Regions from separate parts of the Ardenticatena maritima genome, predicted to be linked through region 2. Evidence: riboswitches for the same ligand, from Rfam matches in the RefSeq annotation. Region 2 holds a riboswitch; the other holds the start of a gene.
What was found. A riboswitch is a leader RNA that binds a small molecule or an ion and turns the genes downstream of it on or off. The one in region 2 is predicted to bind thiamine pyrophosphate.

Region 1 (7,694 bases), on a different contig from region 2:
ACGGCTTCGGGTGTCACACTATCTTCCGGCTCGGGGCCGGGGTCGCTCCACCCCTGTTCAGAGACGCGCATGAGCGGCTTCACTGTCATATCCCGATCAACCACAATCTGGCATGCCAGGCGCACTTTTCCAAACAGCCCACTTTCTTTGAGCTTTTCGTATTCGGCGCGTGTCATCACGTCGGGTTCACCTTCAATGAATTCGACGCGGCAGGTGGTACAACGTGCAAAGCCGCCGCAGCGATGCCCGATATCAACGCCGCAGGCTTTGATGGCTTTGACGAGGCGAGTGCCTTCGGCAACTTCGCAGGTTCCAAATCCGACAATGTTGATGGTTGGCATGGCTCCCTCCCTCTCGCACGGTTTTTTGTTTTGATGAGGAACGCCTATGGACTGTATTGAGCAAGGGGATTTTCGTCAAAATGACGCAGGGCGGGCGACTTATTCGACGCATATCTACCCCTTTTGACCATTGACAACTGCGACAAGGGGTTTATACTGCCGTTCGGATAGCAAAAAGAAATTTTGGGGAGGCGTTTATGTAGAAAACCAGCGCTCTTTCTTGTTGCCTCGTATTTTCCCCGCGCGGCACGCCGTTTTCCCTCTTTGCTACCTATGTAGCGATCACCGATTGTCTCAGCGCCTTTCCATTCTGTTTTTTGCTGGGCTGTGCAGTGGAGTGGTGCTGTCTGCCTCAATGAACAGACCTGCCATATACAAGGAGGATTCCCGATGGTGACTCGAACGAAAACGTTTACCTTGTTTTTCAGTATGATATTGTTGGTCACTTTTGGCGTAAATTTGACGCGGGCAAATTTGATGCAGGCACGAGAAGCCTCATTTGTACCACAAAAGGAGAGTATCTTATCTACATGGTTGCTTCAAGTAGATGACTTGAAAGGTTTTGGATATGTACAAGTATTGGGCTCTGAAAATGCGATACAGCCTGAGAGTTATGGGGTATTACGTGGCTGGCATACGGGAGATGCAACGCACATGGTAGTTATCGCGAAGGATGAACAGGTAGCGTTAGTGAATAGTGCCGTGTATGCCTTTCCTTCCAAAGCAAGTGCGCGCGTTGCATTGAGCAAGATGGCTGACCCCGTGCGCCAATATGGGTGGCAATCAGCCGTGAGCGATGCGGAGATCATCAAACCCGAAATTGCAGAAGGTTTCAAGCGGCAAGGAAAAGTATGGCGTACATGGCAGGGTGTAGATGATGAAGGTGTCCCAGCCTATGTGTTTTGGGTACAGAATGGGGCGTATGTGATTGAGGCGCACATCAATGTGCCCCAAGGTCAGGAGCAGTTTGGGCGCGCGTTGTTTGATTATGTGGTTGAGAAGGTCAGCGAAAGAGTGTATTGAACCCAAAGACGGCGCTGCAACTGTTTGGCATGATTGATAACTCTGCGGTTTGCCCCTCTTACATCTCCCACTGCACATGAATTAGTGGGAGATGTCTTTTTTTGTTTTCAATTCAAAAAGTTAGAATTCACAAAAAGCAATGAGTACAAATGTACTCATAAATTGAGTACGCGTGTACCTATACAAGCGCATTTCAAGTTGGTATACTGTGCATGCACACCTACCCCCACAGGGAAGAACGGTGGCGAAAACAGGAAACACCTCCTGTACAAACCGCCGCAAGGCTATTTTCCGCACAAAAGGGCTCGCAACCATCGCCACCGTTCTTCCCTCCCCCCCCCCTCCAGCACCAAATGCTCCCTAGCAGATGTGTTTTGATTTGACTGTGCCGCTGAAAAGCAGGGCGGAAACTCATAGCGCATCAGCAGGCACGTCCGCAAGCGTTCAAACGCCTCTTGTCCGTCAAATGGGCCGGCTTGCTTCTGATTGTCTCCCTCACTCTGGTCCAGTCCGGCGGGGGTACGACCTGCGCTGGTGGACGGTGGACGGCGGCGGCGGCACCGGCAGCGGCTTGAAACGCTCATTCCACACGAAAAAAGGCGAAAATTGGCCTGCTTATGCGCAAAAAATTTCGCTTGTGGCGTTTAGAGAGTTGAGACCGGTACAACCAAACACCAGCTGTTCCCCCTCCTCGACGGTTGCCGCCCTGCTCCCCCCAGGGCGGCAACGTTTTTTTGTGCCCATTTTGCTATCGCAGAGGTTCCCCCACGGCTTCCACCACCACTGTGGTAAGCATGCTGGCGTGCCCAAACCGATCAAACGTTCGCACGTCGAACCGCACCGCGCCGGGGGTGGGCGGCACCCAATAGGCAACGCCTTCAAACGTGGTCGTGGCGTGGGGTGGGGTGAGCACAGCGAAGAGCTCACGGTTCGCGTAAAACTCAACGCGGTCAAGGGGGTGGGGGGCGTTTGCGCGCACGTGTACGCCAACTTCACGACCTGTGGGAATGCGTTGCCCGTTCACCGGCGCGATGATGTCAACTGTTGGCGCCGGCGACGCGCCACATGCAACGAGCCCCAGCGCCAACAGCCCCAACACCAGGAAACGCATACACCTAGCCGTAAAGGTCATCAATCAACTGGTCGAGGTCTTGGGCGTCCAATGAGGGTCCTTTTTTGCCCCCGCGCACTTGCTGGTAGAAGGTTTCATCGTAGCGGCGTGTGCGCAATTGCACCGGCATGGGCATGGCATGCCCGAACACAACCACTTGCTGGCGCGTGTCCAGTGTGGTGAGCATACTGCGCACAGTCGCGCGGTCGGCAACGCCGGTGAGTACCGCGTCAAGGTCGCGCTGGTCGTTGAGGCGACCGGAGATGCGTGTGCCTAACTGCGAAAGGATTTCATCGTCAATTCCGCTGGGGCGCTGGTCCACGATGAGCAGGGTCACAAAGTATTTGCGCATTTCGCGCGCGATGGTGCCAAAAATGGTTTGGTGCGCCATTTCGGGACCGAGAAACTTGTGCGCTTCTTCCACGACAATCACCAATGGTTTGGGTTTGTCGGCGTCCTGCTTGGTGAGCAGGAACTTCTCGACCTGCTCTTCGTAGCGATTGCGGATGCGGCGGGTGATGATATTGGCGACCAGCAGGTAATCGAGCAGGCTGTTGTACTGCCCGAATTGCACGATGACATGGCGACCATTTTCGATAAGCCGCAAGATCTGGTCTATGGCGTTGTAGTCAGCGTTGTCGAGGACGTAGCTCTTGTTGCGCAGGCGGGTCAGTTTGCGGTGCAGGGCTTGCAGTGAGCCGGCATGCCCGCCGATTTCATCAGCAAATGTTTTCACCTCCTCGGGATCCAGGGCGAGGAAAGCGCTCACCCAGCCTTCACCAAATGCGCGTTCAAGTTGGGCGATGTTGGTTTCGGTAGTGCCTTTGGGCAACCCCAACTCATCTTGCAGCAGCAAAATATCGCCGCTTTCGATGTGGTTCAGACCGATGACGATGTTTCCATCCACGTTCGAGGTCTTGTTTTCATCGAGGGAATAGACGGCGACGCGACTACTGCCGAAGAGGTCGCGCAAGCCTTTCACCCAGTCGCCGCTTTCGGATTGCTGGCTGGTAGCGTATTCGCCGTGCATGTCGAACACGAGCGAGACCGCCACGTCTTTCCAGATGATACCGCTCAGCAAAAGGCGCGTGAGGAAACTTTTCCCCGTGCCTGTGCTCCCAAAAATCCCCGTTGAACGTTCGACAAGGCGGCGCAGGTCCACACAGACGTCAATCTCCATGGTGAGCGGCTTGCCCAGCGCAAAGAACGTAGATTGCGGGTCGTCGCGCTCCTCCCCGAAGACGAGCACAAAATCTTCGGGGCGGGCTTCCACCATGTGGGCGAAGTGCATGGGAATGGTCTTCACCGGGCGGGGAGGCTGCACCTCATCCACGATGGCGTTTTCGGGCAGGCGTTCGATCATCAGCGCCGGCTTGATTTCGGCGACGGCGTATCCCGCTGTGCCGCGGATAATGCGCTGGGCGAATGGTGAGAGATGACGCGGCGGCACGACCATGAGACGGTTGTCGGTGGCGTGCAGGCGCACGTTTTGCACGGTGCCAAAATAGCGGTAGCGGTCGCCTTCAAGGACGCAAAAACTGCCAACAGGCACGTCCTCGGTGTTGATGTCAGGTTCCAGGCGAACGTCCAGCCCGTCCAGAAAGGTGCCGCCGGTGACACTCCCCAGTATTTTGCGCTTCATCTTCTTGCTCCTTGCCAAACCGTTTGGGATGGGGTGTATGATACGCGAAGTATGCGACAAATCAATGTCATTGTGCGGCGAAAAGTGGCGATTGTAATGTTCTTTGTAATACTTTTCTGGTAGAGTAGGACATGCCTCCGAGAAACACGGTTGGTTGGGGGGGGATGATGCACTGAGAGCGCGAGCCCACTCGGTGCATCACAAAAAGGTCACCGCGCAAGCGGTGGCCTTTTTGTTTTCGCTCTACGTTGCTGTTTGGTGCTTTGCATCACTCCGCATACACTTTGGGCGCACACGAACAATCGAAGACAACATGCACCACTGCTGGGGGTGCCGCGTCAGTGGCTGAGACTCGCTTGGGCGAGAACCCCTTGAACCTGATCCGGGTCATGCCGGCGGAGGGAAGCAGGGTGCCAATGGGTTCACCCGGCGGCATCATGCTTCCGGGTGTTTTTGTTGTCTATGCGAGCCCACGTGTGCAGACCAACGAGCATGTATGGCAAGGAGGAGTTTCTATGCGTACCAAATGGTGGTTGTGGAGTCTGTTGTGGGTGCTGGTGATGGCGGTTTCGGCATGCGGCGGAGAAAGCACGCCGACGGCGGAGCCGACAGTGCAGGAAGAAGCCGGCGGCGAGACGCAGACGAACGAGCCGCGTGTCGTTCGCTTGCTGACGCACGATAGTTTCAGCGTGAGCGAAGAGGTGTTGGCGGCGTTTGAAGCCGAACACAACGCCACGATCGAATTTGTGAAGGGGGGCGACGCGGGGACAACGCTCAACCAGGCTATTTTGAGCAAGGAAAACCCCCTCGCCGATGTGATTTTCGGCGTGGATAACACCTTCTTCAGCCGCGCGATTGACGCCGACATTACAGAACCGTACACCCCCGCGGGGTTGGAACACGTTCCTGACGACCTCAAACTCGACCCGCAAAATCGCCTTGTGCCGATTGATTGGGGCGATGTCTGCCTGAACATTGACAAGGCGTATTTTGCGGAGAACAACCTGCCCAAGCCGCAAACCCTGCGCGACCTGACGAAGCCTGAATACAAGGGGTTGACGGTGGTTGAGAACCCGGCTACGTCATCGCCTGGGTTGGCGTTTATGCTGGCGACGATTGGCGCGTTTGGCACGGAAGGCGAGTACACCTGGGAAGATTTCTGGCGTGAGATGCGCGCCAACGATGTGTTGGTGACGGACGGCTGGGAAGACGCCTACTATGGGCAGTTTAGCGGCGGCAGTGGTGAAGGGACACGCCCCATCGTGGTCAGTTATGCGACCAGCCCGGTGGCGGAAGTGTACTTTGCCGACCCGCAACCCGAAGAACCGCCCACCGAAGCCATCATTGCTGATAACACCTGCTTCCGCCAGATTGAATTTGCGGGCTTGCTGAAAAACGCCGCCAATCCGGAGTTGGGCAAAGCCTTGCTCGATTTCATGCTCTCGCCCACGTTCCAGGAAGATATCCCGTTGCAAATGTTCGTCTTCCCGGCGCGGCCAGACGTGGAATTGCCCGAGGTGTTTGTCAAGCATGGCAAGGTGGCGGAAAAGCCCGCCGTGGTTCCGCCGGAAGCAATCGAACAACACCGCGAAGAGTGGATCGAACGCTGGACCGAGATTGTCCTGCGCTGAACGGGAACACGTCGGTATGAAAAAACGGCACGGGGGCGCCCCCGTGCCGTTTTCTTTCGGCTGGCAAAGGCGACTACACAATCAGCGGTTCGCGATATTCGCCCCACACCTCGCGCAGGACGTCCATCATCTCTTGCAACGTGGCGTACTCCTTCACCGCTTCGATGATGGGGTACATGAGATTGACGTCGTCGCGTTGGGCGGCTTGGCGCAGTTCGGCAAGCCGCTGGCGCACAGCGCGGTTGTCGCGCGTGCGGCGCACTTCGTTCAGGCGGCGCACCTGGCGCTCATAGCCGGCTTCGTCCATCTTCAAGATGGGGATTTCGACTTCTTCGGCCATCGTGTATTCGTTGACGCCGACGATAATGCGCCGCTTGGTTTCAACTTCCCATTGGAATTGCGCCGACGCTTCGGCGATTTCGCGCTGGAAGAAGCCCTGTTCGATAGCGGGCAACACACCGCCGATTTCTTCAATGCGGCGGAAGTAGTCGTAGGCTTGCCGCTCAACTTCGTTCGTGAGCGCTTCCACAAAGTAGGAACCGCCCAGCGGGTCAACCGTGTTGGTGACGCCGCTTTCATGCGCGATGATTTGTTGCGTGCGGAGCGCCACCGTCACCGCGGCTTCGCTCGGCAGTGCCAGCGCTTCGTCCATGGAGTTGGTGTGCAGGCTTTGCGTGCCGCCCAGCACAGCCGCCAGCGCTTGAATGGCCACGCGCGCGACGTTGTTCAGCGGCTGTTGCGCCGTCAGGCTGACGCCCGAGGTTTGCGTGTGGAAGCGCATGAACCACGACCGCGGATTCTTGGCGCCAAAGGTTTCGCGCATTTCACGCGCCCAAATGCGGCGGGCGGCGCGGAATTTGGCGATTTCCTCGAAAAAGTCGTTGTGCGCGTTGAAGAAGAAGGAGATACGCGGCGCAAATTCGTCAATATCCAGCCCGCGCTCAAGCGCCCAGCGGACATATTCAAAGCCGTCGCTCAGCGTGAACGCCAGTTCTTGCACGGCGGTGCTGCCGGCTTCGCGAATGTGGTAGCCGGAGACGGAGATGGGGTTCCACTTGGGCATTTCTTTCGCGCCAAATTCGATGGTGTCGGTCACCAGGCGCATGGATGGTTCGGGCGGGAAGATGAATTCTTTTTGGGCGATGTACTCTTTGAGAATGTCGTTCTGGATGGTGCCGCCCAGTTTGTGGCGGGGAATGCCCCGTTTTTCAGCAGCGACGATGTACATCGCCCAGATGATGGCGGCAGGGCTGTTGATGGTCATCGAGGTGGTGATTTTGTCCAGCGGCAGCCCATCAAGCAGGATTTCCATGTCGCGCAGGGAACTGCACGCCACGCCGCAAATGCCAAATTCACCTTCGGCGTGTGGGTCGTCGGTGTCGTAGCCGTAGAGCGTGGGCAGGTCGAACGCAATCGAAAGCCCGGTTTGCCCCTGTTCGAGCAGGTACTTGAAGCGGGCGTTGGTTTCCTCGGCACTCCCAAAGCCCGCAAACATGCGCATGGTCCAGAGGCGGCCGCGGTGCATGGTGGCGTGGATGCCGCGGGTGAAGGGGTATTCGCCGGGAAAGCCGAGCGATTGCTCGTAGTCCATGTCGGCAAGGTCGAGCGGGGTGTACAGGCGCTTGATGGGCACACCCGACATGGTGCTAAAATCGGGATAGCGTTCGGGGAAGCGGGAGATGCTTTTCTGGACGGTGGTTTCTTCCCACTGCTTCTCGTGTTCGGCAAGGCGTTCAAGGGCTTCTTGGTTGAACAGGTTCATGGCTCACTCCTTTGTGATATGTCATCTTTTGGTTGTTGGGCTTCGCTTCACGCAACGCAACAGGCTCGTTGGCTTACGTCCATTCTGCTCCGCCTAGAATGGCTTGACGTATCCACCTTGTCAAAAAGTCGGCGGTCTGCGGCGTGAGGATGGGAATATCGTGCCCGGTGCGGGGCAACAAACG
Region 2 (7,694 bases):
CCCGCATCCACAATCAGCGGCACCGAAACCATCTCGCGAATAATGCGCAGGTTGTACGGGTTGCGAATCCCCATGCCAGACCCAATGGGCGCGCCAAGCGGCATGACCGCCGCACACCCGATATCTTCCAACTTCTTGCAGGTGACAGGATCGTCGTTGCAGTAGGGCAACACCACAAACCCATCACGCACCAACTGCTCAGCCGCCTTCAACAACTCCTCCACGTCCGGGAAGAGCGTATCCTCATCCCCGATGACTTCCAGTTTCACCCAGTTCGTCCCCAACGCCTCACGCGCCAGGTGCGCCGTCAACACGGCATCGCGGGCTGTGTAGCACCCGGCCGTATTCGGCAAGATGAAGTAGCGCTCGCGGAGTAGGTCGTACAGGTTTTCGCCCTCGGCGTCGGGGCGCACACGGCGAATCGCCACCGTCACCACCTCCGCGCCGCTCGCTTCCAGCGCATCCAGCATCACTTGCCGATTGGGGTAGCGCGCTGTGCCAATGAAGAGACGCGACGAAAAGGTGCGCCCTGCAATGGTCAGTGGTGTGCTTGTCTGAACCGCTGTGGTCATGGCTGTTCCTCCTGTTTCTGCCTCGTCTGCTTGCTTTTTTCAACCACCTGCAACCGCCTGCACAATTTCCACCCGGTCGTTGGGATTGAGGCGGTGGGTGCGCCACGCCTCGCGCGGCACAATTTCGGCATTGACGGCGACCGCAATACCCGGTTTTTCAGGCGGAAGCCCGATGCTTTGCAACAATTCGGCCACAGTTTCCTCACGCAAAGGACGGGCTTCGCCGTTCACATAGACCACATGTTGGGTCATTGGACACCTCCTTCAACTGCATCATGCCGGTTGCGAAAGAAACCGCGCCAACGTGAACGGTTGCGCCAGCGGATCGAGTTCGCCCGTCAGCACAAAGCGGCTCACCACGTCAGCCGTGAGCGGCGCCAGCAAAATACCGTTGCGGTGGTGGCCGGTCGCCATCACCAGCCCCTCCACAGGCGTGGGGCCCAAAATGGGCGCATCGTCGCGGCTGGTGGGGCGGAAGCCCACGGCGATTTCGGTCAGCGGCAAATCGTACACAGCAGGCAACAACTCCCACGCCCCGCGCAACAGGTGGAACACGCCCCCCGCCGTCGGTGTGGCATCGAACCCCATCTCCTCGACGGTCGCGCCAATCAGCAACTGCCCGTTGCTCCGCGGCACAAGGTAAGCATCCATACACCAGACCACATGGTGCAACAACGGGGCTTCGGGCGGCATTTGCAGAATGACCACCTGCCCGCGCACGGGGCGCACAGGCGGCCGAATGTCGGGCGGCAACCCTTCAATCTCACGCGACCACGCGCCCGCAGCCAGCACAACCGTCTCGGCTTCAAACACCCCCTCATCCAGACGCACGCCGCGCACACGCCCGCCTTCAATGACAATTTCGCGCACGGGCGTTTCTTCGCGCAATGCGCCGCCCGCCTGCACAAAAACCCTCTTCAACGCTTCCACGACGCGGCGGTTGTCAACGTGGTAATCATGCCCGCTCCAAATGGCGGCAACGGCTTCGCGCGAAAGGTGCGGTTCGCGCTTGCGTACCTCGTAGCCGCTCAGCCATTCCACAGGCTGCCCCATCCCGCGCAGGTACTCATACCAGAAGCGGAATTTGCGGGCATCGTCGGCGTCCAGCGCCACCACCAGCGTGCCATCGGTGCGGTAATCCAGCGAGACGCCGGCGGCTTCTTCCAACGCTTCGACGAAAGCCGGCCATTGCTTGTGCCCCTCAATGAGGAGCGGCAACAGCCGTTCTTCCCCCGGCTCTGCTTCGGCGTGGGGCGCCAGCATGCCCCCCGCCACCCATGACGCGGCGCGACCGGCGCGCCCCCGGTCGAACACCGTCACGTCGGCGCCTTCGCGCGCCAAATACCAGCCAATCCCCAATCCCATGATACCGCCGCCAACAATCGCAATGCGTGACATAGGTTCCTCCCTTTCGTCACTATTTGGTTGAAGAAACAAGGGCGCGGCTCGCGCCACGCCCTTGTGCGTTCAGACCACGGGAATATCCGCCGAGATCACCTGTTCAAATGACTTTCCTTGCTTCAACACCGCTTCCACCAGGTTCATCGGGCAGAATGGACCGCACATGCTGCACGCCTTGGTGCGCGTGCCCCGCTCATGATAGAGGCGGCGGGCTTCGTCGGGGTAGAGCGCCAGGGCAAACTGACGTTCCCAATCAAGGCGGTAGCGCGCTTCGCTCATGGCGCGGTTGCGTTCCAAATCCGCCTGGCGACCACGCGCCACGTCGGCGATGTGCGCCGCCAGTTTGAACGCGATGACGCCCTCGCGCACGTGTTCGGGTGTAGGCAAGCCCAGGTGCTCGGCGGGCGTCAGGTAGCAGAGCATGTCCGCCCCATGCCAACCCGCCAGCGCGCCGCCAATCGCGCCGACGATGTGGTCGAAGCCCGCCCCTGTGTCAATGGGGAGCATGCCCAGGATGTAGAACGGGGCATGGTTGGTCAGTTTCTTCTGAATCTGCACGTTCGTCTGAATCTCGTTCAGCGGAATGTGACCGGGACCCTCCACCATCGCCTGCACGCCGGCTTTGCGTGCCCGTTCCACCAGTTCACCAATCAGCAACAGTTCTTGAATTTGGGCGCGGTCGGTGCTGTCGGCGAGACTTCCGGGGCGCAAACCATCACCCAGCGAAAGCGTCATGTCGTAAGTGCGGGCAATCTCCAAAAGGTCGTCGTAGCGTTCCCACAGCGGGTTTTCGCGTTCGTTTTTGAGCATCCACGCCGCCATCAGCCCGCCACCACGCGAGACGATCCCCGTCACACGTTCGCTGTGGCGGTAGCGCCGCAAGGTTTCCAGCGTGACGCCGGCGTGGACGGTGATGTAGTCCACCCCCTGGCGTCCATGTTCTTCAATCACCTCGAACAACTCATCGGCGGTCATGTCGAAGAAACTCTTGCGTGCCGCGGCGCGGAATTCGGCTTCGTAGATGGGCACCGTCCCCAGCGGAACCGTCGCCACGTCGAGAATGCGCTGGCGGATGGCGCGCAAATCGCCCCCGGTGGAAAGGTCCATGATGGTATCCGCGCCGTACTGGATGGCGACGCGCGCCTTTTCGACTTCTTCATCGGGGTTCACGTAGTCGTAAGACGTGCCCAGATTGGCGTTGACTTTGACACGCATCCCTTCACCAATGGCGGTGAAGTGCGTCAGCGTTGTGTGGTTCGGGTTGGCGGGAATCACCACCCGACCAGCGGCGACAAGGTCGCGCACCGTTTCGGGGTCAAGCCCTTCTCGCGCGGCGACATACGCCATTTGTTCGGTGATTTTTCCCTGGCGAGCGGCTTCAAGTTGTGTGGGCATCTGGCACCTCCCTGGTTTGGTTGGTTGGCGCCGTCTCAGTGGGGGCGAACCGGTAGGGGCGTGCTGGGGCAACAAAAAACCGCCCCAGCGAGGGCGGTTGCAGACCAAACGTCAGGACTGCCTCCGTTTCCCTGCGCTGGCATGACCCAGATCAGGTTCGTAGGGTCGGTGGCGGATACGGCCACCCTCTCAGCCCGGCTCCCCGGACTCCCCTAACGGAGACGGCATATACAGTTGTCAAGGCAGGAGAATTGTAAACAAAGCCGACGCGCGGGCAAATTCGGCCTGTCTAGCGCTTCTCCGGTTGAGTGGCTTCCCCAAACACCAAAAGGCGCACGTCCGCCACGGGGGCGGGGGCTTTGGCGGCAAAGAGGAGTTGCACGGTGGCGATGTCGCCCGGCGGCACCGCCTCATGCGTGGTCAACGTTTCGACGGCCAGCGGACGCCCTTCGGCATCGTAGAGCGCTCCCACCACCCAAAGCGTGCCCAGCGGCGTTGCGGTTGCGTTGCGCACCTCGGCTTGCACGGCATACGCGCCAAACGTTGGGGGTTCTTGCGCGACTGTGATGGTGTAGGGCAAGGGTCCCTGCACGGCAGGCTCGGCGGCTCGCCCCGTGAACGTCACATCCCACGTAGTCCACTCAGGCGGCGGGGACGGCACCAACACTTCCAGCGGCATCTCGGCGGCGGCGGGCAAAAAGGGCAATGGGAGCGGCCATTCGGTTTCGGCAAGCACCGCGCCCTCGGCATCACGCAAGCGCACATGCGCCAGCACGTCGGCATAGGCGCGGTCATCAGTCGCCTGCACAACGCCGAGCAGATACAGCGTGCCGGTGGGGGCTGTGTAGGTGGTGGTGCGGGTGACGGTCAACGTGGCGAGCGCCGTATCCTCAGACGGTGCGGCGGCGGGCACGTGCGCGGCGGCATCGGGCGAGAGGCGAAAACTGGCAGCGATACTGTCCAGCACCGGTTCGACGGCTTCCCAATGCACGCTGGTGCTTTCTTGCACCAGCACCACCAGCAAAGGCCCCTGCACATCGAACAGGAGCCGCAAGCGCGCCTGTTGTTGGGGGTCGGGCACGGGAGAGGCGACTTCGACCGTGTACAAGCCGTTATGCGTGGTGATGGTAGGTTCCACCAGGGGGTAGAGCGTTTGCAAGAAGGCTTGCAGGTACGCGTCCGCCAGGGCGGGCAGATGGTCAGCGGCAAGCGGCGCACCCGTATTGATGATATTGACCAGGAAGCGCGCGGAGTGCAACGCTGTGGCGGGCGAATCGAAGCGCACCAGCACCTCGCGTTCATCGGAGAGGTCCTGCGCGAGCCAGCCAACCGGCAAGCGTAGCGAAAAGAGCCCGTCGGGATGGGTGTATGTTTCGGGCACCAGTTGAACATTGGGCGTGGGCGTCGGTGCGCGCGGCGTCGGCGAGGGGGTTGCCGTGGGCAAAGGGAACGGCGACGCGGTGGGCGTCGCCGTGGGCAACGGGCGTGATGTTGGTGAGGGTGTCGGCGTGGGCGATGGCGTCGGCGTACAGGCGGCCATCAGCCAGGCGAGTACAACCGCCAACACCGTCCAGAGGGCAGAACGGTTCATTCTTTGAGCGTGCGTGATGTTCGGGTTTGGATGGAGAGCGCCCCCATTTGGCGGCATTGGGCTTCAAACTCGGCAATCTGGTCATCGCGGTCGAGTTTGACCACCACCTTGTAGCGAACTTCTTCCGGCTCAACTTCGACCACAGGGGGCGGCCCAATCAGCGCGTTGCGTATGCGTTGCCATACCGAAAGTTTGGGACGCGCGGCACTGGCGCGCGGCACTTCATACAACAAAATCGCGTCAGAACGGGAGAGATTGAGCGTGCGAGCATGCGCCACAAGGGCTTCCGCCTTCTCTTTGTCATCAAATTCGGCCGTAATCACAGGCGGGTAGCGGTGTGTCAGATGGAGTAAGGCGTCGCCCACTTCGTCTTTGCCTTCCACAGTGTGTAAAGGCGGCAAAGCAAACGAATCAGGCGGTGTAGGGCGTCCCGGCAGAATGGTTTCCATTTCGGTTGGCATACGTTCTCCCCCTTGAGTGAGCAATCGGCGACCGGTTTTTTCATTTTACCTGCGCCAAAAAGCCGCGTCAAAGCCACGCGCGCCTTTTGTTTTTCCGCCGGAGCCCCATAGAATGCGCACCAGGTCAATCGCACGAGGAGCAACCATGCTACGCATAGAACACCTTGCGTTCACCTACCTGGGCGCCAAAGCGCCGGCGCTCAACGGTCTCGACGCCACGTTCCAACGTGGTGCAAAAGTGCTGGTGATTGGTGCGAACGGCGCCGGCAAAAGCACGTTTTTGGCGGCGGTGGCCGGCTTTGTGCCCCATTTCTTCCGCGGGGAGATGCACGGCGACATCCTGTTTGAAGGGCGCTCCCTGCGCGAAACGCCGCTGGCTGAGTGGGTAATGCGCGTGGGGCTTGTCTTCGCCAACCCATTCAACCAACTGAGCGGCGTTCGGCTGACGGTGTTTGAAGAAGTGGCGTTTGGGCTGGAAAACCTGGGCGTGCCCCCCGATGAGATTCGCCGCCGTGTTGCCGCAACACTCGAACACCTGGGGCTGAGCGACCTTGCCGAGCGGTCGCCTTTTGCTCTGAGCGGCGGACAACAACAGCGTGTGGCGATTGCCACCATTTTGGCGATGAACCCCCACGCGCTGGCGCTGGACGAACCCACCGCCCAACTCGACCCCCAAGGGGCGCGTGATGTCTTCGCCCTGCTTGCCGCGCTCGCCGAAGAAGAGCGGTATGTCCTCGCGGCAACCCAGCGGCTGGAATACGCCACGCCTGTGTTGCATGAGATGCTGGCGCTTCGTGAGGGGCGTTTGGCGGCGCACGCTCCGCTTCCGTCGGGAATGCACGCCGCCCCCGATGATGGGTGGGGGGTGCTTCTCCCCTTGCGCGTGCGCGCAGAGCGCCCAGGGTGGCGTCCCTGGCCGCACGACGCCCCGACGCTTGCCGATGAGGCGGTTGCCGCCGCCCCGCCCATGGGGATAGAAGCCCACGCTGTGCACTACACCTACCCCACGGGCGTGGAGGCGCTACGCGGCGTTTCCGTGCACGCCCAACCGGGGGAAGTGGTGGCGCTGATGGGGCAAAACGGCGCAGGGAAAACCACGCTCAGCAAGATGTTCATCGGGCTGTTGCGCCCCGACAATGGAACAGTGCGCGTGGGCGAGTGGGACGCCACAGCACGCGCCGCACACGAATTGGCGCACCGCGTGGGGTACGTGTTTCAGAACCCACATGACCAAATCTTCCACCGCCGCATTTGGGACGAAGTCGCCTATGGACCGCGCAATCTCGGGTTTCCCCCCGAACGCTTGCGGAGCGCGGTTGAGCGCGCCCTGGCGTTGTGCGGGTTGAGCGAGTACGCCGAGGTACACCCCTACGATATGCCGCTCAACCGCCGCCGCTGGGTGACCATTGCTGCCGCGCTGGCAATGGAAACACCCGTGCTCATCTTCGACGAACCGTCCGGCGGGTTCGACCGTGAAGACCTGTTGCGGCTCTATGCGCTCTTGCAGGCGTTGCGGCGGGCGGGGCGCACCGTGCTCCTCATCTCGCACGATGTCGGTTTTGTGGCGGAAATCGCCGACCGGGTCGTGGTCATGGCGCAAGGGCGCGTGCTTGCCGACGGCGCGCCGCATGAGGTGCTGACGGATGAAACGGTGCTCACCGCCGCCGCGCTGGACTGGCCGCCGGCAACTGCGCTCGCGCGGGAGATGGGATTCACAACACCAGTCGTGCGCGAGGCGGAGTTGCATACACTGATGCAGTAAGCAACACCAAAGGAGGCGAACGATGAGACTGCAAGGCGCTGTGGTCGTGATAACCGGTTCGACGCGCGGGTTTGGCAACACATTGGCGCGCATGCTCCTTGAAAAAGGGGCGCGTGTTGTCATTTCGGGGCGTTCACAAGAGACAGTGGATACCGTCGTCGCCACGCTTGCACAGCATGGTGACGTGAGCGGGCTGGCGTGCGACGTGCGCCACGCCGAGCAGGTGTACGCTCTGGCGAGGCATGCGCGCACCCACTTCGGGCGCATTGATGTGTGGGTCAACAACGCCGGCATTGCCACGTCCGCGGCGGGCGGCATTCTTGACTTTCCGCCGGACGTTGCCGAAACCATCTTTCAGGTCAACTGTCTGGGCACACTCCACGGCACACAAGCCGCAGTCGCCGTGATGAAACGCCAGGGCGGCGGCACAATCGTCAATCTCTACGGGCGCGGGAGCGATTTGCGCCCCGCCACCCCTTCGGGGCTTTACGGCGCCAGCAAGGCGTGGATTA

Region 1: another riboswitch for thiamine pyrophosphate. It lies ahead of SE16_RS09140 (thiamine ABC transporter substrate-binding protein); the one in region 2 lies ahead of thiC (phosphomethylpyrimidine synthase ThiC).

Annotation. Positions count from the first base shown of each region.
Region 1 covers NZ_LGKN01000005.1:287,745-295,438, reverse strand. The annotation lists gene SE16_RS09160 (2Fe-2S iron-sulfur cluster-binding protein) at 1-341, opposite strand, end outside; gene SE16_RS15790 (hypothetical protein) at 732-1,364, shown strand; gene SE16_RS09150 (Ig-like domain-containing protein) at 2,113-2,475, opposite strand; gene SE16_RS09145 (ATP-binding protein) at 2,480-4,117, opposite strand; TPP riboswitch at 4,434-4,538, shown strand; gene SE16_RS09140 (thiamine ABC transporter substrate-binding protein) at 4,633-5,748, shown strand; gene SE16_RS09135 (acyl-CoA mutase large subunit family protein) at 5,822-7,510, opposite strand; gene SE16_RS09130 (alpha/beta hydrolase) at 7,584-7,694, opposite strand, start outside.
Region 2 covers NZ_LGKN01000004.1:589,108-596,801, forward strand. The annotation lists gene thiG (thiazole synthase) at 1-572, opposite strand, end outside; gene thiS (sulfur carrier protein ThiS) at 612-824, opposite strand; gene thiO (glycine oxidase ThiO) at 846-1,970, opposite strand; gene thiC (phosphomethylpyrimidine synthase ThiC) at 2,040-3,368, opposite strand; TPP riboswitch at 3,480-3,592, opposite strand; gene SE16_RS16390 (hypothetical protein) at 3,658-4,959, opposite strand; gene SE16_RS07435 (hypothetical protein) at 4,956-5,420, opposite strand; gene SE16_RS07440 (ABC transporter ATP-binding protein) at 5,566-7,182, shown strand; gene SE16_RS07445 (SDR family oxidoreductase) at 7,205-7,694, shown strand, end outside.